2 regions of the Streptomyces sp. cmx-18-6 genome follow, and region 2 is predicted to be linked to the other one. Evidence: riboswitches for the same ligand, from Rfam matches in the RefSeq annotation. Region 2 holds a riboswitch; the other holds the start of a gene.
What was found. A riboswitch is a leader RNA that binds a small molecule or an ion and turns the genes downstream of it on or off. The one in region 2 is predicted to bind glycine.
Positions count from the first base shown of each region.

Region 1: another riboswitch for glycine. It lies ahead of gcvT (glycine cleavage system aminomethyltransferase GcvT); the one in region 2 lies ahead of gcvP (aminomethyl-transferring glycine dehydrogenase).

Region 1 is NZ_JAEBEP010000004.1:297,759-312,703, reverse strand. Features, by position in the region: gene ACLJPL_RS12125 (TetR family transcriptional regulator) at 193-1,431, shown strand; gene ACLJPL_RS12120 (histidine phosphatase family protein) at 1,441-2,043, shown strand; gene ACLJPL_RS12115 (LuxR C-terminal-related transcriptional regulator) at 2,558-5,326, shown strand; gene ACLJPL_RS12110 (hypothetical protein) at 5,422-5,742, opposite strand; gene ACLJPL_RS12105 (S1 family peptidase) at 6,623-7,819, shown strand; gene ACLJPL_RS12100 (L-serine ammonia-lyase) at 7,996-9,381, opposite strand; gene glyA (serine hydroxymethyltransferase) at 9,556-10,815, opposite strand; gene gcvH (glycine cleavage system protein GcvH) at 10,835-11,212, opposite strand; gene gcvT (glycine cleavage system aminomethyltransferase GcvT) at 11,353-12,468, opposite strand; glycine riboswitch at 12,645-12,742, opposite strand; gene ACLJPL_RS12080 (AAA family ATPase) at 12,907-13,737, shown strand; gene ACLJPL_RS12075 (enhanced serine sensitivity protein SseB) at 13,781-14,551, shown strand; gene ACLJPL_RS12070 (enhanced serine sensitivity protein SseB C-terminal domain-containing protein) at 14,677-14,945, shown strand, end outside.
Region 2 is NZ_JAEBEP010000008.1:388,464-403,408, forward strand. Features, by position in the region: gene ACLJPL_RS21290 (substrate-binding and VWA domain-containing protein) at 1-824, shown strand, start outside; gene ACLJPL_RS21295 (glutamate--cysteine ligase) at 881-2,386, opposite strand; gene ACLJPL_RS21300 (hypothetical protein) at 2,889-3,482, shown strand; gene ACLJPL_RS21305 (DUF5999 family protein) at 3,799-4,005, shown strand; gene gcvP (aminomethyl-transferring glycine dehydrogenase) at 4,109-6,994, opposite strand; glycine riboswitch at 7,189-7,286, opposite strand; gene ACLJPL_RS21315 (PRC-barrel domain-containing protein) at 7,422-7,793, shown strand; gene ACLJPL_RS21320 (DNA polymerase IV) at 7,715-9,196, opposite strand; gene ACLJPL_RS21325 (MerR family transcriptional regulator) at 9,290-9,907, opposite strand; gene ACLJPL_RS21330 (bifunctional nuclease family protein) at 10,076-10,549, opposite strand; gene ACLJPL_RS21335 (MerR family transcriptional regulator) at 10,603-11,346, opposite strand; gene ACLJPL_RS21340 (FHA domain-containing protein) at 11,388-12,170, opposite strand; gene ACLJPL_RS21345 (DUF881 domain-containing protein) at 12,361-13,173, opposite strand; gene ACLJPL_RS21350 (small basic family protein) at 13,179-13,511, opposite strand; gene ACLJPL_RS21355 (DUF881 domain-containing protein) at 13,508-14,422, opposite strand; gene ACLJPL_RS21360 (sugar phosphate nucleotidyltransferase) at 14,523-14,945, opposite strand, start outside.

The DNA of each region.
Region 1 (14,945 bases), on a different contig from region 2:
TCGCCGGGACCGCCGGGACCGCCGAGACCGCCGGGACCGCCGAGCACCGGCGGGCTCCGGCAGGCGCGGGCTGCGATCAGGGTCGCCCGCGACCGGCCTCCGCTGCGCATGCATCTCGGATGGTGACAACATCCGGATGTCGTCTGTATCATCATGCGGCAGGACGCAGGAGGAGGCACGGAAGGGGAGACGATGGCACGGCTGACCCGCGCACAGCAGCAGGAGCGGACCCGTGGGGTGGTGCTGGTCGCGGCCCGGCAGGAGTTCGCCGAGTACGGCTACGCCGAGGCCAAGGTCGACCGCATCGCCGAGCGGGCCGAACTGACCAGGGGCGCCGTCTATTCCAACTTCACCGGCAAGCGCGCGCTCTATCTGGCCGTGCTGGCCGACGCCGCCGAACAGGCCCTGGCCCACGCCGAACCGCCCCTGGAATCACCCGGATCCGCCGGAGCGGCGCTCGGCACGTTCGCCCGGGTCTGGCTCGAACGGCTGCCCCTGTCCGGTGACACGCCGGGCAGCGGTCACCTTCAGCTGCGCTCGCTGTCGGGGGTCCTCGACACCGAGGCCGTGCGGGCCGCGCTGGCCGAACTCCTGCGCCTCGAAGCCCTGTTGCTCGCCCTGGCGCTGGAACCGCGCACCGCGCCGCGCACCCGGACGGTGCGCCTGGCCGAGTTGGCGCTCACGCTCCTCCACGGTGCGGCCGGTCTCGCGGAGAACGCCCCGGGCGTCGGTGACCCGTTCGAACTGGCGCGTGCCGCCGAGCACTTGGCCGCCATCCCTCTCCTCGACGACTCGGAGCCGCCGCACCTGCCCTACGTCGCCCCGGCACGGTCGGCCGAGGACCGGTGGGCCGCGCCCCGGGGGCTGCGCGACGAGATCACCGGCCGCCGGATCGATCTGGACGACGACGGCGTGGTCGTCGTCCTGGGCGTGCGGCGACTGTCCGCGACCGTGGAGGCGGTGCGCTCGGCAGGGCCGCGCGACGAGGTGACGCTCGTCGTCGTGACGGACGACCCCGCCGAGGCGGGCCGGCTGGCCCGGCTCCGGATCACCGATCTCGTCGGCTGTCTGCGACGCGTGTTCCCGGCCGGGGAACTGCCCCGGCTGCGCCTCGTGTTCGATGACGCCTGCACGGTTCTTGCCGCCATCGGCCTGGAGTCGGCCGACGACCGCACCGAGGTCGCGATCCGGGTGCGGGACGGGCTGATCGTGGCCCGCGCGGAGGGCCGGGGCGCGGGCCACGCCGCGGCGGACCACGGCGTTCGCGAAGGCGATGGGCAGCATGAGGACGCGCGTCCGGGGAGCGCCTCCCCGGACGAGGGGCAGCCGCGGCGCGAGCGGCCGGGCAGCGGCGCCCCGGACCAGGGCCGGCCGCAGCGCGAGCAGCCGGCCCCCGGGGTTCCCCGTGACGCCGAGCCGGGAAACCGGTAGGCCCGGGCCGTGGCTACGCGCTGTCTCTACCTGGTCCGGCACGGCTCGGCGGACCCGTTCGGCCGGCTCACCGACATCGGGTACCAGCAGGCCGGCCTGGTCGGCGAGCGGCTCGCCGGGCTGCCGGTCGACGCCGTATGGCACTCGATGCTGCCCCGCGCCGCCGCGAGCGCACAGGAGATCGCCCGGCATCTGCCGGGCGTGCCCGTGGCCGAGGCCGCCGAGCTCATCGACCATGTGCCCTACCTGCCGGACGCGGACGAGATGCCCCAAGCCTGGGCCGGTTTCTTCGACGGGTTCGAGGAGGCCGAGGCCGAGGCCGGCAGGCGGACCGCCGAGGCCCTGGTGGCGCGGTTCGCCAGGGCTCCCGAGCGCACCGGTCCCGACGTGCGTGAGGTGCTGGTGACGCACGCGTACCCGATCGCCTGGCTGGTGCGGGACGCGCTGGGGGCCCCGCCGACCCGATGGCTCGGCCTGGACAGCGCGAACACGGGGCTCACGGTGATCGAGTACCGGGCCGGCCTGTCGCCCACGCTGGTGATGTTCAACGACATGAGCCACCTGCCGGGCGACCTGCGCTGGACCGGCTTCCGGGCGGCGGCCCGACCGTGAGGAGGCTCCCCCAGCGGTCACGACCGCCGGGGGAGGGCTGGGCTGCCCTGGATCGGGTGCGCGGCACCAGCCGCACCGAAGCAGGCTTGCGCACGTTGATTGCGTATCCGTGAACCGGCCCTCCGGATGTTCGGGAACACCTGGGCGGCGTAGGTTCGGACGCCGGTCGACCGGACTTGCGTCACATGCAAGTGGGATGCGCGAAACCGCGTAGCCCCGGTCGGCCGGAACTGTGCACGGGTGCGCGGAACGAGCTGTGCGCGCCGCATTCGGCAGTCCCGGCCGGATGGCGCCGCGCCTTGCTTTTCGGCAGTCGGCCGAGCGTGCTCCGCGGCACGCGGCAGCGCCGACAGCTCTTCCGCGCACCCGTGCATGAACATGCCCGCAGGGCATCTGAAGGCGCGTGCGGGGACTGCCCCCTGAACGAATCCCCGTGCCGTTCCGGCAGGCCGGCGTCGTCTTCCCGGCACGGGTGCCCCGGGGCGCCCGGGCGAAGGAGAGCGAGGGTGGCGACGTGATCGCGACGCATGGTTCGGCCCTGGGGCCCCTCGTGCGTGCCGTCTCCACCCGGCACGCCGGGCCGGTGCTGCTGTTCGTCGAAGCCCCCGCCGGCGGGGGGAAGAGCCACCTGCTCCAGGAACTGGCCGACCTCGCCACGACGGCGGACGCGACCCGTCTGCGATGGCGGTGCGGAGCCGACGACGGGCCGCCGGACGAGGGCGGGCGCCGGCGGGAGGCGACCCTGTGGCTGGTGGACGACGTCCACCGGGCGGACGAGGACGAGCTGCGCCGCCTGCGCCGGGTGCTGGAGGCGCTGGAACCGGGCTCGGCGGCCGCTGTGACCTACCGCCCCGAGGAACTGCCCCTGCCCGGGCTGCCGTTGGGCGGCGCGCCGATGACGTATCCGAGCGGGCTGACCGTGCTCCGGCACCGGTTGGAGCCCTGGGACGAGGAACACGTCGGGCGGGCCGCCGCCAGGGCGCTGGGCGACGGCTGCACGGCCGAGGCGGTGCGCCTGCTGCGTGAGCGCACCGGCGGAGTGCCCCGCGTGGTCGTCGACCTCCTCGCCGCGCTGCGGGAACAGCGGCCGGCGTTCACCGGAACGGCCGCCGAGGTGGCGGCGGCCGGGGCACCCGCCCGACTGGCGGAGCTGGTGCTGAGCCGTACGCACGCCGTGCCCCCGGCGTACCGGCCGGTGGTCTGGGCGGCCGCCGTCCTCGACGGCCCCGCCGGCCGTGACGAACTGAACGCGGTGTCCGGGCTCGGTGCCGCGACGGGGAACAGCGCGCTGCTGCGGGCCCTGGAGGGCGCGGCCCTGGCGGAGCTCGGCGAAGGCCGCTACGGCTTCGCGGTCCCCCTGGCCGCGTCGGCCGTACGGGCCACCGTGCCCGGCCCCGTACGCCAGGATCTTCACCGGCGGGCGGCCGGCGTGCTCAGCCGCAGGCAGCCCGTGGCATGGGCCGCCGTCGCCGCACACCACAGGGCGGCCGGTGACGGGCACCAATGGCTCAGGGCGGTGGAGAAGGCCGCCGTGTCGGCGGAGGCTTTCGGCCGGCACGAGCAGGCGATCACGCTCCTGGAACAGACGCTGGCCGCGCCCGGCCTGCCCCCGCGGGCCCGCGCCCGCCTGGCGCCGCTGCTGGCCCGCAACGCGGTGACCGGACTGCGCTCGGACCAGACCGTGGAGGTGCTCGCGCAGATCGTGCGGGACGCGGCCCTCCCGCCGGCCGTACGGGGGGAGCTGCGGCTCGACCTGGGGCTGATGCTGTGCAACCAGATGGGCCGGTTCGCCGAGGGCTGGCGGATGCTGGAGATCGCCGCCGCCGAACTGTACGAAGTCCGCTCCGCCCTGGCCGTACGCGCCATGGCGGCACTGATCAGCCCCAACTGGCCGGGCGGTTCCCTCGACGTCCACCAGGGGTGGCTGATCAGGGCCCTGGCCGCCGCGGACGACAGCGGGGACGACGCCATGCGCGCGGCGGTCCTGGCCAACCGGATCGGACTCGCCATGAGCTGCGCCGACCCCGAGGCGTGGGAGCTGCTGAAGCGACTGCCCGTGACGGACACGGACCCCGCGTGCGCCCGGCAGGCGGCACGCGGCCTGTGCAACGCCGCGGACTCCGCCGTCTGGCTCGGCTTCCACGGGCGAGTGGACGCCCTGTTGGCTGAGGGGCGCGAGCTGTCCGCGCGAAGCGGCGCGCCCTACACCGAACACAGTGCGCTGGCGACGCGGCTGCTCCACGAGTGGCTGACCGGCCAGTGGCCGGGCCTGGACAAACGGTGCGAGGACTTCGTCGCCGCCACCGCCGACATGCCGTTCCTCGCCTCCGACGCCTATGTCGTACGCGGCTTGCTCGCCGTCGCGCAGGGGGACTGGGGAGAAGCGAGGTCCTGGTTCTCCCAGCAGGGGACGTTCGGGACGGAGAAGCTGCCCGTCCCCCTGGGCGCGGCGACGGCCGGGGCCGTGATCCGTCTGGCCCTGGCCCGGCAGGAGGTGGCGGCCGCGGCGGAACACGCGCGTGCCGCCTGGAAGGCGGTGGTCGACAAAGGGGTATGGCCCTGGGCCGCTGAACTCGCGCCGTGGGCCGTGGAGGCACTGGCGCGCGCCGGGGACAGGACCGCGGCCCACACCATGGTCCGCACCTTCTCCCAGGGCCTCGGCCGACGTGAAGCGCCCGCCGCCAGAGCCGCGCTGATGTGGAGCCGGGCCGTCCTCACCGAGACCGAAGCCCTGGCCGAGAAGCGGCGGGACGGGTTGCTGGAAGCCGCGGAGCTGTACCGGACGGCCGCGGCCGCCTACGCGGTGCTTCCCCGCCCGTACCCACAGGCGCTGACCACGGAGGGCGCCGCCCGCTGCGTGCTGGCGGCGGACACCACAGGGGGTCGCGCCCCGGTCGCGGAGTGCGAGGACGCCGCGGCTTCCCCCGCCCCGGCGTCCGATCAGGCCCGTGCCCTGTCGGCGCTCGCCGAGCTGGAGTCGTGCGTCCAGTGCTACACCGACCTGGGCGCCGTCTGGGACGCCGCCCGGACCAGAGCCCTGCTGCGCACACGACAGCCGGCCAGGAAGGGCCGCCCGCCCGGACGCCCCTCGCACGCCGACGCCCTGTCGCCCCGGGAGGCGGAGGTGGCGCAGCTCGCCGTCTCCGGCCTGACCAACCGGGAGATCGCCGCGACGCTGCGCCTCTCGCCCCGGACGGTGGAGCAGCACATCGCCGGAGCCATGCGCAAGAGCGGCGCACTCTCCCGCCGCGATCTCGCGCACAGCCTGGGGCGGACTTCCTGAGCCGGGCTCCGCACCGTCGCTGAACGCCTCTGCCGGGGCTCTGCCGCGAGGAGGCCGCTGTGGCGGCTACCACTTGCCCCGCGAGAGGGCCGCTGTCACCTGTCCCGCGAGGGCAGGGGCAGAGGGGCCCTGGCGGTCCGGAACGTCTTGTCGTGCTCCCAAACGGCTACGGTCGCGGCCGTCCAGTCGAACACCCAACCGGAACGCACCCCGCGCGCGCCCCAGCCGTCCGGACGTCGGCGCGGAAGCGCGAAACCCGCCTTCTGAGCGGCGACCGCCGCCTCACAGGTCTCACGCGCGACGCGGAGGGCGTCCGTTTCGGTTTCGGCGGACCCGGTGAAGACATGCAGGCCACACCGCTCGGGCTGCACAGAGTTCCTGGTGGGGACATCGACCTGGAAGTAGAGCTTGGTCATGGCGCCATCTCCTCGGTGTCGCGGCTCCCTGCCCTACCGGCGCGGACCGCGACGGATTCGCGCGGGTGGAGCTGTGATTCCCCGCGTCGGACCGACCGCTGACAGGTCCTACCAACGTACGAGGCGCTCCGGGCCCCGAATATCCGGAACAAGCCCATCACCTATACGTATCTTCGCGCCCCACGGGTGAGCGCGGCGCCGCCCGCCGCGCACAGGGCGGGCCGAGCGAGGGGAGCGGTGCGCGGGGATGCCGAAGAAGCGTGAGCACTTCCGTGAAATCCGTCCGTCTCGGAATCACCCACTCCCACTGATTCCGCACCCACGACCTGCCGGTGCGAACTCCGCGAAGAGCTCAGGTTCTCCACGGGAATCCCCTTACCGCGAGAGCGGTGAAGCGATCGTTCGAGCGTGCGGACCCCGCAGGCCCGGCGCAGCGCCTGCGAGCTGCCGACATCGCCACACCGGTACGCGTCGGACCGGGGCGCCGGAGCGGTGTCGCCGCCGTCGAGGAGCGCGCCGAGTTTTTCTGCGTATCCGTAAATCCGCCCGCCTGATACAGCGGCGAACCCGACACCTCTAAGGTCCCGACCAAGCGGAGGGGATTTCCATCGGCTCGCTCAACGCTGCCCAAAATCCGTCAGAGCCGTCCGAATTGACGCCTCGTGAGGTTCCACTCCATTCAACGGAAGTATTCGGAGCCCTGTGAAAACTTCCTCCCGCACGTGTCTTGAATTCCCTCCAATCGCTGGGCGATAGTCGGGGCGCGGCGAGTTCCGAACTCCCCGTCAGACAGAAACCACCTTTCGCCGGTGCGTCGTTGACGTATGCCGGCGAACACCCCCCTCCTCGGGTTTCTGGCTGTGATTCGGAAGGAATCAACGTGCGTAACTCTCGTAAGTACGGTCTTGCCGCGGGCGTCGTGCTCTCGGCCTCCGCGCTCCTGGGCACTCAGACCATGGCGCAGGCCCAGGACGTGGCGCCCGCCCCCCGCTACCAGCCGGAGATGGTGCGGGCGTTGGCCGCGTCGCTCGGCGTGAGCGAGAAGGCCGCGGTCGACCGGCTGGACCGGCAGGACGCCCAGCAGGCCAAGCTCGCCGAGCTGACGAAGAGCGGGATAGCCGGCGACGGGGCCTTCTTCGACGCCTCCGGCCAGCTGACCGTCAACGCCGACGACACCGCCGAGGCGGCCAGAATCGAGAAGGCCGGCCTGGCCGCCCGGGTGCCCGCCCGTGGCGAGGCCGAGCTCGACAAGGTCAAGGCCGAGCTGGACGCCGTCGCCGCCGAGCGGGTCCCCTCCGGGGTGGTCGCCTGGTCCGTGGACGTGGCCTCCGACAAGGTGACCGTCAAGGTCAACGACGCGCGGGGCGCCGCCGCCAAGGCGTTCCTCGCCGAGGCCGCCAAGCACGGCTCCGCCGTCGAGATCGTACGGGGCCAGGAGAAGCTGGAAGCCAAGGCCGCGATCTACCCCGGCAGCAAGATGACGTTCAACAACACCAGCCAGTGGTGTTCCGTCGGGTACGGGGCCCGCGACCGGTCGGGCAACCAGTACCTGGTGACCGCGGGACACTGCGTCACGAACACCCTGCGCTACGACGGGGCGGCCTTCGCCAAGGGCTACAAGACCCGCTACGCGGTCGGCACCCGCAGCGTCGACATGGGCATCCTCACCATCAACTCAGGCCACTCGATCACCACCAGCGTCGGCACCTGGGGCAACAGCAACCCGGTCGCCGTCAGGGGCGGCAGCCGCGCCTCTTCCGGGGCCGCGGTCTGCAAGTCCGGCGCCACCACCGGCTGGACCTGCGGCGCGATCGGTTCCTACAACAACTCCGTCACCTACGTCGACCAGAACGGAGGCCCCGACACGGTCGTCAGCGGCCTGGCCACCTCCAGCGTCTGCGTGGAGGGCGGCGACAGCGGCGGCGCGTACATCTCCGGCAACCAGGCCCAGGGCATGACCTCCGGCGGCCCGCTCAACCAGAGGTGCTCCGGCGGGGTCAACTCCCGCGGCTCCTCCTACTTCCAGCCGCTCGACGACGCCCTCAACCACTACGGGCTGACGCTCAACACCAACTGAGCACATCCGTAGCAAAACCGGTCAGGGGCCGCTCACCAGCGAGAACGAGCGGCCCCTCACCGCTGCCCGCTCACACGGGATCGGGTCCGAAGCCTCGCTCACCTCCGGTGAACCGCAAAAACCCCGAACCGGTTCGCGTCCGGTTCGACGCCGGTGGACAGACGCCGGGCCGGGCCTCAGCACTCGATGATGTTCACCGCGAGCCCGCCCCGCGCCGTCTCCTTGTACTTGACGCTCATGTCGGCCCCGGTCTCCTTCATGGTCTTGATGACCTTGTCGAGGGAGACCTTGTGGCTGCCGTCGCCGCGCAGCGCCATCTTCGCCGCCGTCACCGCCTTCACCGCCGCCATGCCGTTGCGCTCGATGCACGGGATCTGCACGAGGCCGCCGACCGGGTCGCAGGTCAGGCCCAGGTTGTGCTCCATGCCGATCTCGGCGGCGTTCTCCACCTGCTCGGGGGAGCCGCCCAGGACCTCGGCCAGGGCGCCGGCCGCCATCGAGCAGGCCGAGCCGACCTCGCCCTGGCAGCCGACCTCGGCGCCGGAGATGGAGGCGTTCTCCTTGAAGAGCAGGCCGATCGCCCCGGCGGCGAGGAGGAAGCGGACGACGCTGTCCTCCCTCTCCGCCTCGGTGCAGCCGCCGGCCGCGAAGTTCATGTAGTAGTGCAGGACCGCCGGGATGATGCCGGCCGCACCGTTGGTGGGGGCGGTGACCACGCGGCCGCCCGCCGCGTTCTCCTCGTTGACCGCCATCGCGTAGAGGGTGATCCACTCCATCGCGTGGGCCTGCGGGTCGCCCTCGGCGCGCAGTTGGCGGGCCGAGTTCGCGGCGCGGCGGCGGACCTTGAGGCCGCCGGGGAGGATGCCCTCGCGGGACATGCCGCGCGAGACGCACGCCTGCATGACCCGCCAGATGTCCAGCAGCCCGGACCGGATCTCCGCCTCGGTGCGCCAGGCCAGCTCGTTCTCCAGCATCATCGAGGAGATGGACAGGCCCGTCTCCCGGGCCAGCCGCAGCAGCTCGTCGCCCGTGCGGAAGGGGTGGCGCAGGACCGTGTCCTCGGGAACGATCGGGTTCTCGCCCGCCACCGCGTCCTCGTCCACGACGAAGCCGCCGCCGACCGAGTAGTACGTCTTCTCCAGGACCGGGGCGCCCTCGGTGTCGTACGCGAAGATCGTCATACCGTTGGCGTGGTACGGGAGCGCCTTGCGGCGGTGCAGGACCAGGTCGTCGTCGAAGGCGAACGCGATCTCGTGCATGCCGAGCAGGTTGATCCGGCCCGAGGAGCGGATCTCGTCCACCCGGACATCGGCCCTCTCCACGTCGACCGTCTGCGGCGACTCGCCCTCCAGGCCCAGCAGGACCGCCTTCGGGGTGCCGTGGCCGTGGCCGGTCGCGCCGAGGGAGCCGTACAGCTCGGCGCGTATCGAGGAGGTGTGCGCGAGCAGCCCCTCGTTCTTCAGGCGGCGCGCGAACATCCGGGCGGCCCGCATCGGGCCCACCGTGTGGGAGCTGGACGGGCCGATGCCGACCGAGAAGAGGTCGAAGACCGAGATGGCCACGGGAGGACTCCTTGGGGGGTTGGAAGACGCCGTTGTCTGCCTGGGTGGTGCGGGGAACAACCGGGTCAAGCAGGGGGAAAACTTCGGGCGAGGGGCAAGGAACGGGGCACCGCGCTCACTTTCGTCCAGTGTGCGCGGTGCCCCGTCCGGATGCGCGGAACCGCAGGCCAGGTGCTACTTCAGGCCGGGGTACAGCGGGAACTTCTCGGCCAGCGCCACGACGCGGGCCTTGAGGTCGTCGGCGTCGTACGACGGCTTGAGGGCGGCGGCGATGATCTCCGCGACCTCGGTGAAGTCCTCGGCGCCGAAGCCTCGGGTCGCGAGCGCCGGGGTGCCGATCCGCAGGCCCGAGGTGACCATCGGGGGGCGCGGGTCGTTCGGGATGGCGTTCCGGTTGACCGTGATGCCCAGCTCGTGGAGCCGGTCCTCGGCCTGCTGGCCGTCCAGCTCGGAGTTGCGCAGGTCCACCAGGACCAGGTGCACGTCGGTGCCGCCGGAGAGGACGGAGACGCCCGCCTCGGTGACGTCCGGCTGGACCAGGCGCTCGGCGAGGATGCGCGCGCCGTCCAGGGTGCGCTGCTGGCGCTCCTTGAACTCCTCGCCCGCCGCGATCTTGAACGAGACCGCCTTGGCCGCGATCACGTGCTCCAGCGGACCGCCCTGCTGACCCGGGAAGACCGCCGAGTTGATCTTCTTGGCGAGTTCCTGGGTGGAGAGGATCACGCCGCCGCGCGGACCGCCGAGGGTCTTGTGCGTGGTGGTGGTGACGACATGGGCGTGCGGCACCGGGTTGGGGTGCAGACCGGCCGCGACCAGACCCGCGAAGTGCGCCATGTCGACCATCAGGTACGCGCCGACCTCGTCCGCGATACGGCGGAAGGCGGCGAAGTCCAGCTGGCGCGGGTAGGCGGACCAGCCGGCCACGATCAGCTTCGGCTGGGACTCCTTGGCGAGGCGCTCGACCTCCTCCATGTCCACGAGACCGCTCTCGTCGACGTGGTAGGGGACCACGTTGTAGAGCTTGCCGGAGAAGTTGATCTTCATGCCGTGGGTCAGGTGACCGCCGTGGGCCAGGTTCAGGCCCATGATCGTGTCGCCCGGCTTCAGCAGCGCGAACATCGCGGCGGCGTTCGCCTGGGCGCCGGAGTGCGGCTGGACGTTCGCGGCCTCGGCGCCGAACAGGTCCTTGATCCGGTCGATCGCGATCTGCTCGACGACGTCGACGTGCTCACAGCCGCCGTAGTAGCGGCGGCCGGGGTAGCCCTCGGCGTACTTGTTGGTGAGGACGGAGCCCTGGGCCTCCATGACCGCGACCGGAGCGAAGTTCTCCGAGGCGATCATCTCGAGGGTGGACTGCTGACGGTGGAGCTCGGCGTCGACGGCGGCGGCGACGTCCGGGTCCAGCTCGTGGAGGGAGGAGTTCAGAAGCGACATCAGGGGGTCCCTTAAGGTCTCAGTTGCCGGAGAACGCGGTGTACTCGTCGGCGGAGAGCAGGTCGGCCGGCTCCTCCGTGACGCGCACCTTGAACAGCCAGCCGCCCTCGAAGGGAGCGGAGTTCACCAGCGAGGGGTCGTCCACGACGTCCTGGTTGGCCGCCGTCACCTCACCGGTCACCGGCGAGTACAGATCGCTGACCGACTTGGTCGACTCCAGCTCGCCGCAGGTCTCGCCCGCGGTCACCGTGTCACCGACCTCAGGAAGCTGGGCGTAGACGACGTCACCGAGCGCGTTGGCCGCGTACTCCGTGATGCCGATCGTGGCCACGCCGTCCTCGACGGCCGACAGCCACTCGTGCTCCTTGCTGTACCGCAGCTGCTGGGGGTTGCTCATGACCTGAATTCTCCTGTACGCGGGGGAGTGCTGATGAACGGTGGTCTTACGGTGTGAGACGGAGGTACGTCACTTCGGTGACGCGCAGGTGCCGATGCGAAGGCCCGGTCGGCCCGGTCGGCCCGGTCGTTCCCGGGATATCACTTCTGGCGCTTGTAGAACGGCAGCGCGACGACCTCGTACGGCTCGTGCGTGCCCCGGATGTCCACGCCCACGCCCCCGGCTCCGGGCGCGGCGAAGGCCGCGTCCACGTACGCCATGGCGATCGGCCTGCCCAGGGTGGGGGAGGGCGCGCCGGAGGTGACCTCGCCGATCACCTTGCCGTCCGCGACCACCGGGAAACCCGCGCGCGGGACCCGGCGGCCCTCGGCGATGAGGCCGACCAGCTTGCGCGGCGGGGCGCTCTCGGCGCGCTCGGCGGCGGCCTTCAGCGCCTCGCGCCCCACGAAGTCGCCCTCCTTCTCGAACTTCACGACCCGGCCCAGGCCCGCGTCGAACGGGGTCAGCGCGGTCGTCAGCTCGTGCCCGTACAGCGGCATGCCCGCCTCCAGGCGCAGCGTGTCGCGGCAGGAGAGGCCGCAGGGGATCAGCCCGTGCGCCTGACCGGCCTCCGTCAGCGCCTGCCAGAGCCGCTCGGCGTGCTCGGGCGATACGAAGAGTTCAAAGCCGTCCTCGCCGGTGTAGCCGGTACGGGCGATGAGCGCCGGGACGCCCGCGACCGTGCCCGGCAGGCCCGCGTAGTACTTCAGCCCGTCCAGGTCGGCGTCGGTGACGGCCTTCATGATGGCGGGGGACTCGGGGCCCTGGACCGCGAGCAGCGCGTACGCGTCCCGGTCGTCCCGCACCTCGGCGTCGAAGCCCGCGACGCGCTCGGTCAGCGCGTCCAGCACGATCTGCGCGTTGCCCGCGTTGGCGACCACCATGTACTCGGTCTCGCCCAGGCGGTAGACGATCAGGTCGTCCACGATCCCGCCGTCCTCCTGGACGATCATCGTGTAGCGGGCCCGGCCGTTGCCCACGGTGGCGATGTTGCCGACCAGCGCGTAGCTCAGGAAGGCGGCCGCCTGGGGGCCGGTGACGGTGATCTCGCCCATGTGCGACAGGTCGAAGAGGCCGGCCCGGGTGCGTACGGCGTTGTGCTCGTCGCGCTCGCTGGCGTACCGGAGCGGCATGTCCCAGCCCGCGAAGTCGGTCATGGTCGCGCCGAGCGAGCGGTGCGTTGCGTCGAGGGCGGTGAGACGGGGGGCAGTGCTCATGGATACGGCTCCAGGGCATGACGACGTCAGGACGAATCCTCCCCATCTGTCATCGGAACCTGAGAGGTTCGCCGATAGCCCCTGACGGGGTATGCCCCTGGAGGGGGACGCCCTGTTCACAGGGCTCGGCTTGCACCTTGGGTGGAGCCGCCGGGCGGCTCGCTTTTCAGATCTGCCTCATCCACGCGGTACGGGGCCTGAGAGATTCAAGGGAGGATCTTGCTCCTTCGGCGCCCGGCTCACACTGTGGCCGGAACTCTCCCGCGCGGATTCGAACGGCCGGTATGCAGTTGGCGGGGTCATCATCGCACGCATCGCGACAGAGTGGGGCGGCCGGTCCGCAACGTGTGTGCGAACAGCGGGGGCGGTTGTGGAGCCTTGCCGTTTCTTTACACTTCACAGCAGGCGTGGGCGGGCCCGACAGCAGGGGGATGGGCGATGACGTTGCAGCCGTCGGTACCGACCGCGGGGGTCGCGCACGACGCGATGCCCGCGCAGCCCGGAGCGCCGGACCGGTCCGTACAGCCCGGAGCGCCCGCACGCGAGCAGCCCGGCGCACCCGTACGGGAACTGCCCGGAGCGTCCGCACGCGAGCACCCCGAGCACCCCGGCGCGTCCTCGCGCGCGCTGCCCGGCGCACCCGCGCGTGAGCTGCTGGAATCCCGTACGCCGGTGGTACGCGACCTGCGCGGGCGCACCGGCCACGGCCCGTACAGCCTCGACTTCACCCCCGGCGACATCGTGGTCGTCTCCGGGCTCCCCGGCGGGGGCAAGTCCACCCTGATCCGGCGGGCCGTGACCGACCGGGCCATCGACTCCCAGAACACCCGCGACCGCTGGGCCGCCGCCCTGCCGCGGTTACTCCCCTACGCCCTCTACCGCCCCCTGGTCCGCGCCGCCCACTACCTCGGGCTCTGGGCCGTCCTGCGCTCCGGCGCCTCCGTCGTCGTCCACGACTGCGGTACGCAGACCTGGGTACGCCGCTGGCTCGCCCTGTACGCCGCCCGCCGGGGCCGCACCCTGCGCCTGCTCCTCCTCGACGTGGACCCCGAGACCGCCCGCCAGGGGCAGCGCGAACGCGGCCGGGGCGTCTCCGGATACGCCTTCGCCCGCCACCGGCACGCGGTGGCCCGGCTGATCCGCTCCACCGAACGCGGCGAGCTGCCCCCCGGCTGCGGCTCGGCGGTGCTGCTGGACCGGGAGGCGGCGAGCGCGCTGAGCCGGATCTCCTTCACGGACGGTCACGACCCGGCGGACTGCTCCGGTTAGGGTTCTGGCCGGAGCGACGACAACGGCGAGAGGCACAGAGGCAGTGGACATTCCGGCCCAGGTCCCGGCGCGCCCCCAGCACGGGTGGCCCGCCAACGAGCTCGAAGAGGTGCTGACCGCGTCCCTCGGCGTCCCCGACGCGGGCGGCCGCCTGGTCGAGGTGCTGGGCCGCAGCTCGGTCTGGGTGCCCCTGCCGGCCGGCGGTTCGCCCGCCAGCGCCGACCTGGACCTGCCGATGATGGACATCGACGGCGCCGCGTACGTCCCCGTCTTCAGCTCCGAGGGCCAGTTCCTCTCCTGCGTCGGCAGCCACATGGCCTTCGCCGTGGCGCCCGCCCGCGACTTCGCCCGGGGCCTGCCCCCGCAGGTCGGCATCGCGGTGAACCCGGGCGGCGCGGTCGGCATCCCGCTGCCGCCGCCCGCCGTCGCCGAGCTCTGCCGGGCCGGGCGCACCGCCCTGGACGGGCCGGCCACCGGCGGCCGGGTCAAGCTGTACGAACCGGACTGGCAGCACGACCCGGTCGACTTCCTCGCCGCCGTGTCCGCGGAGTTCGAGGCCACCGGCGTGGTGAGCACCGCCCGCCGGGCCCTGGCCAGCATCGAGGGCGGCGACCCCGTCCTCTTCGTCGGCGTCGAGTTCGCCACCTGGGACGGCGCGGGGCAGAGCGCTCCGATGGACGCCCTGGGGCGGGCGCTGGGCCGGGTGGAGATCCCCTGGCCGGTGAACCTGGTCCTGCTGGACGTGGCCCAGGACCTGGTCGGCGACTGGATGCGGGAGAAAGTACGGCCGTTCTACCGGCGCGAGGGCCACTGACCCACCGGCGCCGGCCGACCGTGGCGTCAAGTCGGTGTCAGAAGCGGCGCATAAGCTGGTTTGATGGCGAGGTCGCTCCCGTGTGCCCGGGGGCTCGGACGGATCGATGAGGGGCGGGACCCAGGGTGAGTGCGTCAGGCACCGCGGCGGCCGGAAAGGTCGAGCACCTGCTGCGCCAGGTGACCCCCGGGCGTTACGACGCCTACGAGGCGCTGCTCGCGGCCCTCGCCGAGGGCCGGGTCTGGATGCTGCTCTGGCACGGCACGGCCGGTTCCCCGGACGCCCAGTACGGGGCCATGGAGATCGACGGCCTGGGATACACCCCGTGCGTCACCTCCGCCCAGGAGCTCTCCGCCAGCGGCTGGAGCAGGGCCCACGAGCTGGTCCCCGGCCG
Region 2 (14,945 bases):
TCAACGACGGGGACTCCCGCGCCACGTTCGCCCGGTACGGGTTCCGGGCGCCGGACGGCGGGGCGCTGAGCACGGTCGTCACGTCGGCGGGCGGCCGGGCGCCCCAGCCGTACAGCACGTCGGCCGCCGAGGCGCCCTCGGCGAAGCGGCTCCAGGAGATGCTGGGGATGTGGACGATCACGGTGCGGAGCGCCCGGCTGACCACGGTGGTCGACGCGTCCGGTTCCATGTCGACGCCGGTGCCGGGACGCGCCCAGTCCCGGATGGACGTCACCAAGGAATCGCTCATCCAGGCCCTGAGCCAGTTCACCCCGGACGACGAGATCGGCCTCTGGGAGTTCGCCACCACGCTGGACGGCGAGAAGGACTACCGCGAGCTCATGCCGACCCGCCGGCTGGGCGACCCCGCCCAGGGCGGCTCCACCCACCGGGAGAAGCTGACGGCGGCGTTCGCGGGGCTCCAGCCCGTGCCGGGCGGGGCGACCGGGCTGTACGACACGATGCTGGCCTCGTACAAGGAGGCCCTGTCGACGTATGTGAAGGGCAAGTTCAACGCCCTGGTGATCCTCACCGACGGCTCCAACCAGGACGAACGCTCCATCTCACGCGGCGCGTTGCTCGCCGAGCTCAAGGAACTCGTCGACCCGGAGCGCCCCGTTCCCGTCATCGTCATCGCGGTGGGCCCGGACGCCGACCGTACGGAGGTGGCGGAGATCGCGCGGATCACCGGCGGCGACGGGTACGGGGTGAGCGACCCGGCGGACATCCAGGCCGTCATCCTCCGGGCCATCATGACGGCCGGCCAGCGCGGACACGTCCCCTAGGAATGAGGGCGGCGGCCCGGCCCGGCCGCCGCCCCCGTCCGCGTACGAGCCAACGCTCACGGCGCCGGGAACCCCACCGGCCAGGTGTGCACCGGCTCCCCCGCGTGCATCAGCTCGGCATAGCGCCGCGTGGTCGCCGCCAGGGCCGCTTCCCGGCCGAGCCCGGCCTCCAGCGCCCGGCGGTAGGTGGCGACCTGCCAGGAGGCCCCGTTGACCCGCCGCTTGCAGCGCTCCTCGATGACGCCCAGATAGCGGTCGCGGTCGGCGGGCTCGATGTGCCAGGCGTCCAGCCCGGCCGCGGCCAGCGGCAGCAGCTCCTCCCGTACCAGCTGTACGGCGGGGATCCTGGCCAGCCCGCCGGAGCGGCCGGACCGGGGCCAGAGGAGCTCGGCCTCGATGCCGTGCCGGCACGCCTCGTCGAAGTTCTCCTCCGCCGCCTCGAACGGCAGCCTGCTCCACACCGGCCGGGACTCCTCGGCGAGCGCCCGTACGAGCCCGTAGTAGAACGCGGAGTTGGCGATCACGTCCGTGACGGTCGGCCCGGCCGGCAGGACCCGGTTCTCCACCCGCAGGTGCGGAACGCCGTCGGTCATCCCGTACACCGGGCGGTTCCAGCGGTAGACCGTCCCGTTGTGCAGGACCAGCTCCGCCAGTTCGGGCACACCGCCCTCGTCGAGGACCCGCAGCGGCTCCTCCTCGTCGCAGATCGGCAGCAGCGGCGGGAAGTAGCGGAGGTTCTCCTCGAAGAGCTCGTAGGCGGAGGTGATCCAGCGCTCCCCGAACCAGGTCCTCGGCCGCACGCCCTGGTTCGCCAGCTCCGGCGGCCGTACGTCGGTGGCCTGCTGGAACAACGGGGGCCGCGACTCGCGCCACAGCTCCTTGCCGAACAGGAACGGGGCGTTGGCGCCCAGCGCGATCTGGACGGAGGCGATCGCCTGGGCCGCGTTCCACACGTCGGCGAAGCGGCCGGGCGTCACCTGGAGGTGCAACTGGACCGAGGTGCAGGCCGATTCGGGGGCGATCGAGGGCGAGGAGCAGACCAGGTGGTCCACGCCTTCGATATCCAGGACGAAATCCTCCCCCCGGGCCGCCGCCATTTGATCGTTGAGCAGGGTGTAGCGGTCCACGTCCGAGAGATTGGCCGAGACCACGTCATGCCGGCCGAGCGTCGGCAGGATTCCGATCATGACGATCCCCGCGTCCACCTCCCCGGCCTTGCGGTGCGCATAGGCGAGACCGGTCCGCAACTCCTCCGAGAGCTGATCGAATACCCGGCCGCCGAGCCGGTGCGGAACGATATTTACTTCCAGATTGAACATCCCGAGTTCGGTCTGGAAATCCCGGCTCGCGATGCGCTGGAGCACTTCTTGATTCATCATCCGGGGCATGCCGTCCGAGCCCGCGAGATTCAGCTCTATCTCCAGCCCCATCAGGTTTCTCGGCCGGTCGAACCTCCGCTCCGCCAGGAGTCTGCCCAGCCCCTCCAGGCACTGGTTGAGCTTGGTGCGGTATGCCTGCCGATCGGACAGGTCAACGGCTCCCGCCACGACCTTCTCCCCCATCGAGGGGTCCCTCCTCCAGTGGTCGGCCCGCTGACCGGGCCGTTCGCATCACGATCGATAATGCCCAGCCGGAGTGATCCGTAACGCCCCACGGGCGTCGGGAAACCCGCTAGGCTGGTTGACGGAGACCGGGGGCACATTCCTTGGGCAAGGGCCGCCCGGCATTTTCGGCCGGGGAGCACCCGGCGGAACCGTGGTGGAAACACCGACGAGTTTCGGCCGTCCGCTCCGCCGAAAGAGCCCCAGGCAGGGGCCGTGAGCGGCCGATCAAATCACCAGGAATACCGCAATTCGAAGACCGGATGCCGCCTTGCGCGAAATATGCCCGGCAGCTAGCGGAAACACTGAGTGAACACGTGTCGTATAAACTCCGCCTGACGAGGCAGAGAGTTGACGCAACCGGCCCGTCACCGGCCTCCTCTGGCTCTGGCTCCGCACGCCGACAGCGCCGTCTGCACCCGCCCACGCATCACCGTGTCTCCGAAGTGAGAGGCGACCCACTATGCCGCTGCATGTCCCCCCGGCTCCCGCGCCCGCCCTGCGCAGTGTTCTCGCGGCCCTCGGTTCCCCGACCGCGGTCCGCGAGGCGCACACCTCCGCCCTGCGGTCCGTCCAGGGACCACTGAGCCCCGAACTGCCGCTTCCCGTGCACGTTCTGGACCGGATCGCTCCGACCGGCACGGCACCCCGAACCCGCCTCGCGGCCTGGCGCTTCCTCATCCGGAGCGAGGGCCGGGCGGTCGCCGCCGCGGACACCATGCTCACGCCGGACGGCTGGAGCTTCTCGCACTTCTTCGAGGGCCCCTATCTCGCCTCGACGGAGCTCGCGGTCCGCCAGGCGGAAGCCTCGCCCACGGCGTACCAGGCGAGACTCCTGTCCATTCCCGAGCTGTACATGCTCACCCTCTGGCTGCACGACAGCACCGAGGACGACTCCTCCGACGCCTCGGTCGGCGTGCTCGCCCCGGCCGACGTCCTGGTGCCCCTCGCGCCCGCCCCGCCGGGCATCGCCGCGCACCGCCCGCACCGGGTCGCCGACCTGCTGCCCGTCATGACCCTGCGCGTGGCCCCCGGCCCACTGCTCAGCTCCGCCTGACCGGCGGCGACGGACGACCGGCCCCCACGATGACCCGCACGCCCTGCCGGCGGAACGGGTCACCGTGGGGGCTCCCTCTTGCCCACTCGGACTAGCCCGGTCCGGCCACCCCGAACCACCCGAAGGGACCGTGCAGTTGCGGTGAACCGTCCGCGCGGGTGATGCGTCATGAGAGGAGTACAGGAGCTGCGGTGAAATCCCTGCGGAATCAGCGCCGTAGGGCAACACTGGGACTCGACCGACTGATACGGGGGCGGCCATGAGCCTTTCATCCAGCCGCAGGACACTCGACTCGACGCAGCGAAAGAACCCATCCATGTGCCAGCACCAGCCACCCTGCCCGACCGCCGACTCCACCGACCGGGAGGCGGCCCGACTGACGGCACACCACCCGGAACAGGGCTGGAGCCTCTTGTGCAACGGCGTCCTGCTCTTCGAGGACACCGGCGAGCTGCTGCCCGACGGGCAGATCATCGCCCCGCACCGGCCGTTGGCGACAGGCCGCGTGGTGAAGGCCGCCTGAGGCGGACGTACGAGGACGTCCGAACAAGGCTGTACGGAGAAGGGGCCGGCCCGGGAGGATTCCCGCACCGGCCCCGACGCATGTCAGGTCACGCCCCGAAGGGTCAGTTGTCGTACTCCTCCAGCGGCGGGCAGGAGCACACCAGGTTGCGGTCGCCGAAGGCGCCGTCGATCCGGCGCACCGGCGGCCAGTACTTGTCCGCGGCGGACACCCCGGCCGGGAAGACGGCCTCCTCGCGGCTGTAGCCGTGGTCCCAGTCGCCGCCGAGCGCCGCCGCGGTGTGCGGCGCGTTGGCCAGCGGGTTGTCGTCCGCGCTCCACTCGCCGGAGGCGACCTTCTCGATCTCGGCACGGATCGCGATCATCGTGTCGCAGAACCGGTCGAGCTCGGCGAGGTCCTCGCTCTCGGTCGGCTCGATCATCAGCGTGCCGGCCACCGGGAACGACATGGTCGGCGAGTGGAAGCCGTAGTCGATGAGGCGCTTGGCGACGTCGTCGATGGAGACGCCGGTCGCCCGGGAGATCGGCCGCAGGTCCACGATGCACTCGTGCGCGACCAGTCCGGCCGGGCCGTTGTACAGGATCGGGAAGTGCGGCTCCAGGCGCTTGGCGATGTAGTTGGCGGCCAGCACGGCGACCTGCGTGGCGCGCTTGAGGCCCTCGCCGCCCATCAGACGGACGTACGCCCACGAGATCGGCAGGATGCCCGCCGAGCCCCACGGGGCGGCCGAGATCGGGCCCACGCCGGTCTCCGGGCCCGCGGCGGGCTGGAGCGGGTGGTTGGGGAGGTACGGGGCGAGGTGCGCGCGGACGCCGACCGGGCCGACGCCGGGGCCGCCGCCGCCGTGCGGGATGCAGAAGGTCTTGTGCAGGTTCAGGTGCGAGACGTCGCCGCCGAACTTGCCCGGCTTGGCCAGCCCGACCAGCGCGTTGAGGTTGGCGCCGTCGACGTAGACCTGGCCGCCCGCGTCGTGCACCTCGCCGCAGATGTCGGCGACGTGCTCCTCGAAGACCCCGTGCGTGGACGGGTAGGTGATCATGAGCACGGCCAGCTCGTCGCGGTGCTGCTCGATCTTGGCCCGCAGGTCCGCGATGTCGACCTCGCCGTCGTCGGCGGTCTTCACCACGACGACCTTCATGCCCGCCATGACCGCGCTCGCGGCGTTGGTGCCGTGCGCGGAGGAGGGGATCAGGCAGACGGTGCGCTGGTCGTCGCCGTTGGCCCGGTGGTACGCGCGGACGGCCAGCAGTCCCGCGAACTCGCCCTGGGAGCCGGCGTTCGGCTGGATGGAGACGGCGTCGTAACCGGTGACCTCCGCCAGGCGCTCCTCCAGCTCGCGGATGAGCGTGAGGAAGCCCTGCGCCTGCTCGGCCGGGGCGAAGGGGTGCAGCGCGCCGAACTCGGGCCAGGTGATGGACTCCATCTCGGCGGTCGCGTTCAGCTTCATGGTGCAGGAGCCGAGCGGGATCATGCCGCGGTCCAGCGCGTAGTCGCGGTCGGCGAGCTTGCGCAGGTAGCGCAGCATCGCGGTCTCGGAGCGGTGCTGGTGGAAGACCGGGTGGGTCAGGATGTCGTCGGAGCGCAGCAGCGCGCCGGGCAGCGCGTCGGCGGCCGAGCCGTCCAGCGCCTCGATGTCGCCGTCCGCGCCGAAGGCCGCCCAGACGGCGGAGAGCTGGGACCGGGTGGTGGTCTCGTCGCAGGCGATGGAGACGTGGTCGGCGTCGACGCGGCGCAGGTTGACCCCGCGCTCCCGGGCCTCCGCGACGATCTCCGCGGCCTTGCCGGGCGACCGCACGGTCAGGGTGTCGAAGAAGTCGCCGTGCACGACCTCGGCGCCGGCGGCGCGCAGGCCCTCGGCGAGGATCGCGGCGTAGCGGTGGGTGCGCCGGGCGATCGTGCGCAGCCCCTCGGGCCCGTGGTAGACGGCGTACATCCCGGCCATGACGGCGAGCAGGACCTGCGCCGTACAGATGTTGCTGGTGGCCTTCTCGCGGCGGATGTGCTGCTCGCGGGTCTGGAGGGCGAGGCGGTACGCCTTGTCGCCGTCCGCGTCGACGGAGACGCCGACGAGGCGGCCGGGCAGGCTGCGGGCGAACTTCTCGCGGACGGCCATGAAGCCGGCGTGCGGGCCGCCGAAGCCCATGGGGACGCCGAAGCGCTGGGTGGTGCCGACCGCGATGTCCGCGCCGAGCGCTCCGGGCGAGGTGAGCAGCGTGAGCGCCAGCAGGTCGGCGGCGACGGTGACGATCGCGCCGAGTTCGTGGGCCTGCTCGATGACGGGCTCGATGGCGCGCACAGCGCCGGAAGCGCCCGGGTACTGGAGCAGGACGCCGAAGACGCCGCGCTCGGCGATCTCGGCGGGGATGCCGTCGCCGAGGTCCGCGACGACGACCTCGACGCCGGTCGGCTCGGCGCGGGTCTCGATGACCGCGATGGTCTGCGGCAGGGTGTCGGCGTCGACCAGGAAGACGCCCTTCTTGACCTTGCCGACGCGCCGGGCGAGCGCCATGGCCTCGGCGGCGGCGGTGCCCTCGTCGAGCAGGGACGCGCCGGAGGTGGGCAGTCCGGTCAGCTCGGCGACCATCGTCTGGAAGTTCAGCAGGGCCTCCAGGCGGCCCTGGGAGATCTCCGGCTGGTACGGCGTGTAGGCCGTGTACCACGCGGGGTTCTCCATGACGTTGCGCAGGATGACGGGCGGCGTGAAGGTGCCGTAGTAGCCGAGGCCGATCATCGGGGCGAGCACCTGGTTGCGGTCGGCGAGCGACCGCAGCTCGGCCAGGACCTCGGCCTCGGTGCGCGCCGAGGGAAGGTTCAGGGCCTCCGCACTCTTGATCACGTCGGGCACCGCGGCGGCGGTCAGCTCGTCGAGGGAGCCGTAGCCGACCTGGGCGAGCATCTTCGCCTGGGCTTCGGCGTCGGGCCCTATGTGGCGCTGCTCGAACGGAATGCCCTGCTCCAGCTGGGAGAGCGGAGTGCGACGGGGGGTCATGGTGGAGGCCTCCTGGTCTGTCACGACCTGCGAGGGGCACCACGGCGCGGGTGCCCGAACGGCCTCCCCCTCTGTCATCTCAACCTGAGAGCTTCACCGGCCCGCCCGGGGGCGTGCCGACTTTCACCGTCGGTGAGGGTCGAATCCGTGCCGGCCTGCGCCCGCACGGAACCCGCCCTGCTTTCCAGAGTGACCTCAACCGTGCGGTACGGGGGCCTGAGAGATTCCGGGGAGGATTTGCTCCTTCGGCGCCTCCGGATTCTGCACCGGAGGACTCTCCCGCACGGGGTCAGCAGCCGTCTGCCAGCCTACCAGCGGCGGTCGTCGCGGGCATTCTCGAGTGGCCGACGCCACGGATCTGCACTTGTCTGGTGCTGGTGGAGCGACAGGGGACCGCCCTGAGCAGTGGCGACCAGTGGGAGGCATCGTGCAGACGGACATCGATCCGCGCCGCCTGATCGGCCGCAAGGCTTTCGATCGCAACGGGGCCAAGATCGGAACGGTCGATGAGGTCTATCTCGACGACGCGACGGGCGTGCCCGAGTGGGCGGCCGTACGCACCGGCCTGTTCAGCCGGGACGCCTTCGTCCCCCTGGAGCCCAGCGAATTCGTCGAGGACGCGCTGCGGGTCCCCTTCGACCGCGCCCTGATCAAGGGCGCACCGGACTTCGGCGTCGGCCGGCACCTCTCGCCCGAACAGGAGCTTCAGCTCTACCGGCATTACGGTCTCGACTCCGCGCTCCCGGCGGAGGCCGGCCCCGACCGGGACTTCGGCAGGCTGGCCGGCCAGGAGGAGTAGTCGACCGGGTCGCGGACCAGCGGCAGCGGATCGGCCGGCTTCAGCTCCGGGTCGTCGACACGAAAGGTGAGCACCCGGCCGACCGGCCCCCCGGGCTCCTCGAACCGGACCGTCACCCGGCCGACCCCGCTCCCCTGCACCCAGCCGTGTCCGTGTTCCGCGTGGCGCACGTCGTGTCCGGCGGGCCACCGCCGGGAGGCGGGGTGCTCCGCGCCCTCCCGCTCGGGCTCCTCGTCCACGGCTCCGGCCCCCGGCGCGCCGCCGCCGTCGACCGCGACGGGTGCGGCCGGAACATCCGGTCGCGCCGCACGCTCCGCCAGCTCCCGGGCGTCCGCCGCCTGCGCGAACAAGTCCTCCTGGGTGAAGTCCGCGAGCCCCGTGACGCCCACTCCGAGCAGCCGTACGCCCCCGGTGGTGTCGACCGACTCCAGCAGCCTCGCGGCCGCCTCACGGACCACCGTGGGGTCGTCCGTGGGGCCTCTGAGGGTCTCGGAGCGGGTCAGGGTGGAGAAGTCGTAGCGGCGCACCTTCAGCACCACGGTACGCCCCGACCGGTCGGCGGACCGCAGCCGCTCCACGCACCGCACGGCCAGCCGCTCCACCTCCGCCCGCACCCGCACCCGGTCGTGCAGGTCCACGTCGAAGGTGTCCTCCACCGATACGGACTTGGCGTCCCGCTCGGCGACCACCGGCCGGTCGTCCAGCCCCAGCGCCATCCGGTACAGCCCGTGGCCGTGCGCCTTGCCGACCAGCCGCACGAGCTCCGCCTCGCCCGCCTCGGCCAGGTCGTGGACGGTGGTCATCCCGGCGCGCCGAAGGTGGTCCCCGGTGGCGGGCCCGACGCCCGGCAGGGTCCGTACGGACATCGGGGCCAGCAGCTCGCGCTCGGTGCCCGGCTCGATGAGCATCAGCCCGTCCGGCTTGGCCTGCTCGGAGGCGATCTTCGCGAGCATCTTGGACCCGGCCAGACCCACCGAGCCGCTGAGCCCGGTGACCGCCCGGATGGCCGTGCGCAGCCGCTCCCCCGTCATACGGGCCGACGCGGCGTCGTCCGCCGCCCCGCCCGCCTCCAGGTCGACGAATGCCTCGTCCAGGCTCAGCGGCTCCACCAGCGGCGACAGTCGCCCCAGCAGCTCCATCACCTGCTCGCTGACCGACCGGTACAGCGAGAAGCGGGGCACCAGGTAGGCGGCGTTCGGCGCGAGCCGTCTGGCCTGGGCGGTCGGCATCGCGGAGTGGACGCCCAGGAGCCGTGCTTCGTACGAGGCGGTGGCGACCACACCACGCGGGCCGAGGCCGCCCACCACGACCGCCTTCCCGCGCAGGCTGGGCTTGGCCGCCTGCTCCGCCGAGGCGTAGAAGGCATCCATGTCCAGATGCAGGATGGTCGGCGCAGGTCTCACACCACCGATGCTGCACCACACCACTGACAACGGGGCGGCCCGGCACTCTGCGGAGTGCCGGGCCGCCCGTCCTGTCCGGTCGCGCTCAGCCGCTCATCCGGCGCGGTTGCGCCGCCGGGCCAGCTCGTCGGCCGGGTTGTTGCCGATGAGGGTCTCACCGGTGTCGACCCGCTCGCCGTGGAGCTGGGAAAGCGCCGCGTCCACATCCCGCCAGACGACTCCCACCGCGATCCCGAAGACGCCCTGCCCGCCCTGGAGGAGGCTGACGACCTCGTCGGGCGAGGAGCACTCGTAGACCGTCGCCCCGTCGCTCATCAGCGTCATGCGCTCAAGATCCTGGAAACCCCGGGCCCTCAGATGCTGGACCGTGGTGCGGATGTTCTGCAGAGCGACCCCGGTGTCCAGGAACCGCTTGACGATCTTGAGGAGGACCACGTCCCGGAAACTGTAGAGACGCTGGGTCCCCGACCCGTAGGCCGGTCGCACACTCGGCTCCACCAGCCCCGTACGCGCCCAGTAGTCCAGCTGGCGGTAGGTGATCCCCGCCGCCGCGCACGCAGTCGGTCCGCGATAGCCGATATCGCTCGCCGCTGCCACGCCGTCCGCCGCCACCGCGGCCGGCGCAGCCGGCTGCCTGATGGCGTGGTCGGCTCCACTGCCGTGCTGCGGATACGGCCCGCCCGCAGCCGTACCGTCGCCGCTGCTTCTCACGCCGACCTCCGTCCTTGACCTGCCCACTCGAAGGTAGGCAGTCACTGGGGGTGCGTCAACGATCGCCACACTCGGCACGCCGAGTGATAATCACCCTGAGGGTGGTTTCCCGTGTCTCGTTTCCGGGAAAGGCTTGTCGGATGCGCTGACGACACCCCTGCGGGACGGTCACTGACTGTTGGTACCGAAGTCCTCCGGTGAGATCTGGTCGAGGAATTCGCGGAACTTCTCCACCTCGTCCTCCTGCTCGTCGGGGATCGCGATGCCCGCATCGTCCAGCACGCCGTCACTGCCGTAGATCGGCGTTCCGGTCCGCAGGGCGAGCGCTATGGCGTCGGAGGGCCGGGCGCTCACCTCCACCCCGCTGGCGAAGACGAGCTCCGCGTAGAAGACCCCTTCGCGGAGGTCCGTGATCCGGACCTCGGTGAGCTCCTGGCCCACGGCCTCGAGCACATCCTTGAACAGGTCATGGGTCAGCGGCCTGGCCGGAGCCATGCCCTGCTGGGCGAAGGCAATGGCGGTCGCCTCCCCGGGACCGATCCAAATGGGGAGGTACCGGTCGCCTCCCACTTCACGCAGGAGAACGATCGGTTGGTTGGAGGGCATTTCCACCCGGACACCGACAACGTCGAGCTCGTTCACACAGCAACCCTAGGACGTGCTCGCCATGTTTGGGTAGTCGGGCTCCGCCATGCTCAGTGCAGACGGCTGCGCAGAGCACTCTGCACGAGCGCCGCGTGCAGCCGTACGGAGAGCTCGGCCAGCTCGTTCGCCGTGGTCTCGGCATGGGCCCTGGTCTGCGGATTGCGGTGCCGGCGCAACGGCGCGACCAGCTGTTCGACCAGTCCCGCCTCACGGTCGGCGGAGGCCCGCATGGCACGCAGGTGGCGCGGTTCCAGGCCGAACCGGCCCAGATCCGCCACCAGCTTGGCCACGGTCACCATCTCCGCGTCGTACCCGCCCTCGGGCGCCGGGACGATGAGCCCGTAGGACTCCCACTCGTCCAGCCGCTCCTCCTCGACCTGGGCCGCCGCGAGCAGCTCGGCCCGCCCGATCCTCGCGGCGGTCGCGGCTTCGGGGCCGGACTCCCACACCCCGTCGCCCAGGTCCCGCTGACCGCCCGGCGGGGGCAGCGCGGCCTGCTCGCCCCGGGACAGGGCGTCCAGGTGCTCCCGGATGACCTTGAGCGGCAGATAGTGGTCCCGCTGCATGCGAAGCACCTGCGCCAGCCGCTCCACGTCGCCCGGAGCGAACTTCCGGTACCCGGAGGGAGTCCGCTGGGGCTCGATGAGCCCCTCGGCCTCCAGAAAGCGGATCTTGGAGATGGTGACTTCGGGAAACTCTTCGCGCAGCCGGGTGAGCACCGTGCCGATGCTCACCCAGCGCGCGTCCGCGGTGGCGGCGCCGTCGCCGGCACCGCCTGTCGGTGTTCGCAGCATGGGCCTTCCTGGGGGGTTCCCCGGACGGAGTCCGGGGCGGGTCACACGCCCCGCGGGCTCGCATAGAAGACCAGGCGGTACTTTCCGATCTGGACTTCGTCGCCGTTGGACAGCAGGACCGAATCGATGCGCTCACGGTTGACATAGGTGCCGTTGAGGCTGCCGACATCACTCACGGTGAAGCTACCGTCCGGGCCCCTGCGGAACTCCACATGACGCCGCGACACGGTCACGTCATCGAGAAAGATGTCGCTCTGCGGGTGCCGGCCGGCCGTCGTCAGGTCGCTGTCCAGAAGGAAGCGACTGCCGGAATTCGGGCCGCGGCGCACGATCAGCAGCGCCGATCCTCCGGGCAGCGCGTCCACGGCGGCCTGAGCCTCCGGGGAGAGCGAGGGCACAGCACTCTGGCCCGTCGCCTCGGCCTCGTACGCCTCGAGTCCGGAGATGGAGATCGTCGACGTCGTCTCCGAGGCGCGCTCGGGAACGCCGCCCCGCAGCGGCGTACCGCAGTTGGAACAGAAACGGCTGGCCTCCGCATTGCGGTGACCGCACCTCGGACAGACCGGCATCGACGAACCCTCCGGGGTGAACCCTCCACCCGAACTCGAGGTTGATGGTCCGCCGAAACCTATGCGTCCGGCACCGGCAGGGTCAACAGACGACACGCCGGGCCCACCGGGGCCGCCACCGGACACCTCATCGCGGAAGAGCGGACGCTCCGCCTCCTGCTCCTCGCCCTGGCCGTGGCGCGGAGCACGGTGGCGGGCAGCACTGTTGCTGTCCTCGCGTGCGCTCTTCCCGAACAACTTCGCAAACAACTTCACGGGCGATTCCCCTTGACCGACATAGACCCGCCCGTGGGGCAGGACGAACCCTGAATGAACACACCTGCCGACCCGGACATCTTCACAACGTCCGTATCCACTCGACAGTTTCCACCACGCACCACCAATCCGGTGCGCCGACCCCCCGCAACCTCACGCCCTCGTCCACCGGCCCGCGGGCCCGGCGCACTCACGGGGACGACGACCGAGCGTAGTCAGGCCGCTTCGCCGCCCGCAAGGCGTCGACGACGATGTCGTCGGACCGCTCCACCACTGCTGTGGCCTGCTCCTTCTCCAGCGTCTGCACCACGCCGCCGGGAATGTTGAGGGCCGGCTCCAGGTCCTGCGGCTTCCCGATCACCTTGAACTCGTACGGTGCTTCGATCTTCTTGCCGTCCACCTGGATGTCACCGCCCTCCCCGGAGAAGTACGTATGGGCCACCACCCGGACGCCGTTGACCTCGATGGCCTCGGCGCCGGCGGCCCGCAGCTCCTGGATGGCGTCGAGCAGCATGTCGGCCCCGACCGCGCCCGCCGGGTCACTGATCGTCAGCGTGATGCCGGGGCCCTGCGCCGCCACCGTACCCGCGAGGATGCCCAGCTGCCGTTCCTTCTCCAGCGTCTGCTTCCGGGCCTCCTCGGCCTGGTCGGAGCTGTTCTCCAGTTCGGTGCGCTGGTCGTCCAGACGCTGCTTCTCGTCCTCCAGGCGCTGGGTCCGGTCGTCGACCTCGTCGAGAATCCGGACCAGGTCCTCCTGCCTCGCTCCCCGCAGCGCGCTGTCGTCGCTGGTGGACCGCACCTGGATGGCCAGCCCCAGGCCGAGGCCGAACAGCAGCACGGCGACGATGAGTTGGGCCCGGCTCAGCCGGGGCGGCCACAGGCCCGCCTTGAGCCTCTGCCGTCCGGAGACCTTCTCGGGCGCGGACGGCTGCTCGGGGGCGGCCAGAGCGGCTGACGCACCGTCTTCCGGCTGTTCGCTGCGGGAGTTGTCGTCGTTGTTCATCGGCCTCAAGCCCGGAAGACGTGTCGGCGGATCGCGGCGGCGTTGGAGAAGATCCGGATGCCGAGCACGACCACCACACCGGTGGAGAGCTGAGCGCCGACACCCAGTTTGTCGCCGAGGAACACGATCAGCGCGGCGACCACGACGTTGGAGAGGAACGACACCACGAAGACCTTGTCGACGAAGATGCCGTCGAGCATGGCCCGCAGACCTCCGAAGACCGCGTCGAGCGCGGCGACCACGGCGATCGGCAGATAGGGCTCGACCACCGCCGGCACCTCGGGCCGGACCAACAGTCCGACCACGACTCCCACGACGAGGCCCAGTACGGCGATCACGATGTGCCCTTCCCTGATTCTGCCGCACCACTGCCGGCGGCCTTCGGCTCTGCTGTACGGACGATCAGGCTCGGAGCGGCGGGAAGCCGCACGTTCGCCTGCTCAAAAAGGCTGGTGCGGATGTCGAAACTCTCCTTGAGCGCCTGGAGGTACTGACCGTCCGCGCTGTCGCGGAACGCGGCGGCGAGCCGCTTCCCGTCCCCCACCGCGAGCACCGTGTACGGCGGTACGAGCGGTCTGTTGTCGACCAGTATGGCGTCGCCCGCGGCCCGGATGGCCGACAGCGCCGTCAGCCTTTGCCCATTGATGGCGATGGCCTCGGCGCCCGACTCCCACAGGCCGTTGACGACCCGCTGCATGTCCCGGTCGCGCACCCGCCCGGTGTCGGCGAAGCTCGCCGACTCACGGGGCCCGCCGCCGCCCTGGTCGGTGTTCTTGGCGTCGTCCACGACGAGCTTCACCCCGGGCCCCTCGACCGGGGTCGCCCCGGACAGCAGGGCCACCAGCTCGCCCTGGTCCCCGCCGTGACGTTCGAGGGCCTTGCGCTGCCGCTCGCTCACGTCCGTACGGAGTTCGTCGACGTCCGACTCCAGCGTGTCGGCCGCCCGCGTCTCCGCGTTGATGCGGTCGATGAGCTCTTCCCGCTCCTTCGCCACGACCGGCGCCGACACCCTTGCCTCGGCCGCTCCGAGGGTGACCACCAGAGCGGCCACCACCAGACCGGCGGCAAGGCCGAGCTTCGACTTGAGGGTACGGGGCAGCCCCGCGCTCCCGTCTGCCTTGCGGCGCGCCGACGCCTCCGCGTACCCCTCGTCGAGGCTGTGGTCCATCACGTTGTTCAGCAGCGACATGGAGGCGTCGGGACGTGCGGGTGGCGGGGCGGTGCTCCGATCGGGGTGCTGCTGCGACATGCCGCACATCGTCGCACGTCACCACGGCTGCCGCCGAATGGCCCCATCGGTGCGCCGGGACCCCCTGGACAGGAGGTCCCGGCGCACCGGACTCACACCGTCAGTTGCCCGCGCTCTCCACAACGGCGGACCACTCGTCCAGCAGTGCCTGCGCCGAGGCGTCGTCCGGGCCTTCGGCCCACAGATGGGTGACGGCCTCCGCCCGGTCCGGCAGCACCATGATCCATCGTCCGTCCGCTTCGACCACCCGGACGCCGTCCGTGGTGTCGACGCTGCGGTCCCCTGCCGCTTCGACGACGCTGCGCATGACGAGGCCCTTGACCGCCCAGGGCGTCGCGAGGTCGCGGCGCAGGACGTGGGCCCGGGGGATGCGGGCGTCGATCTGGCTCAGGGTGAGCTGGGTGCGTGCGACCAGTCCGATGAGCCGGACGAACGCGGCGGTCCCGTCGAAGACGCTGCTGAATTCGGGAACGATGAACCCGCCGCGCCCGTCTCCCCCGAAGATGGTGGCTTCCTCGCGTCC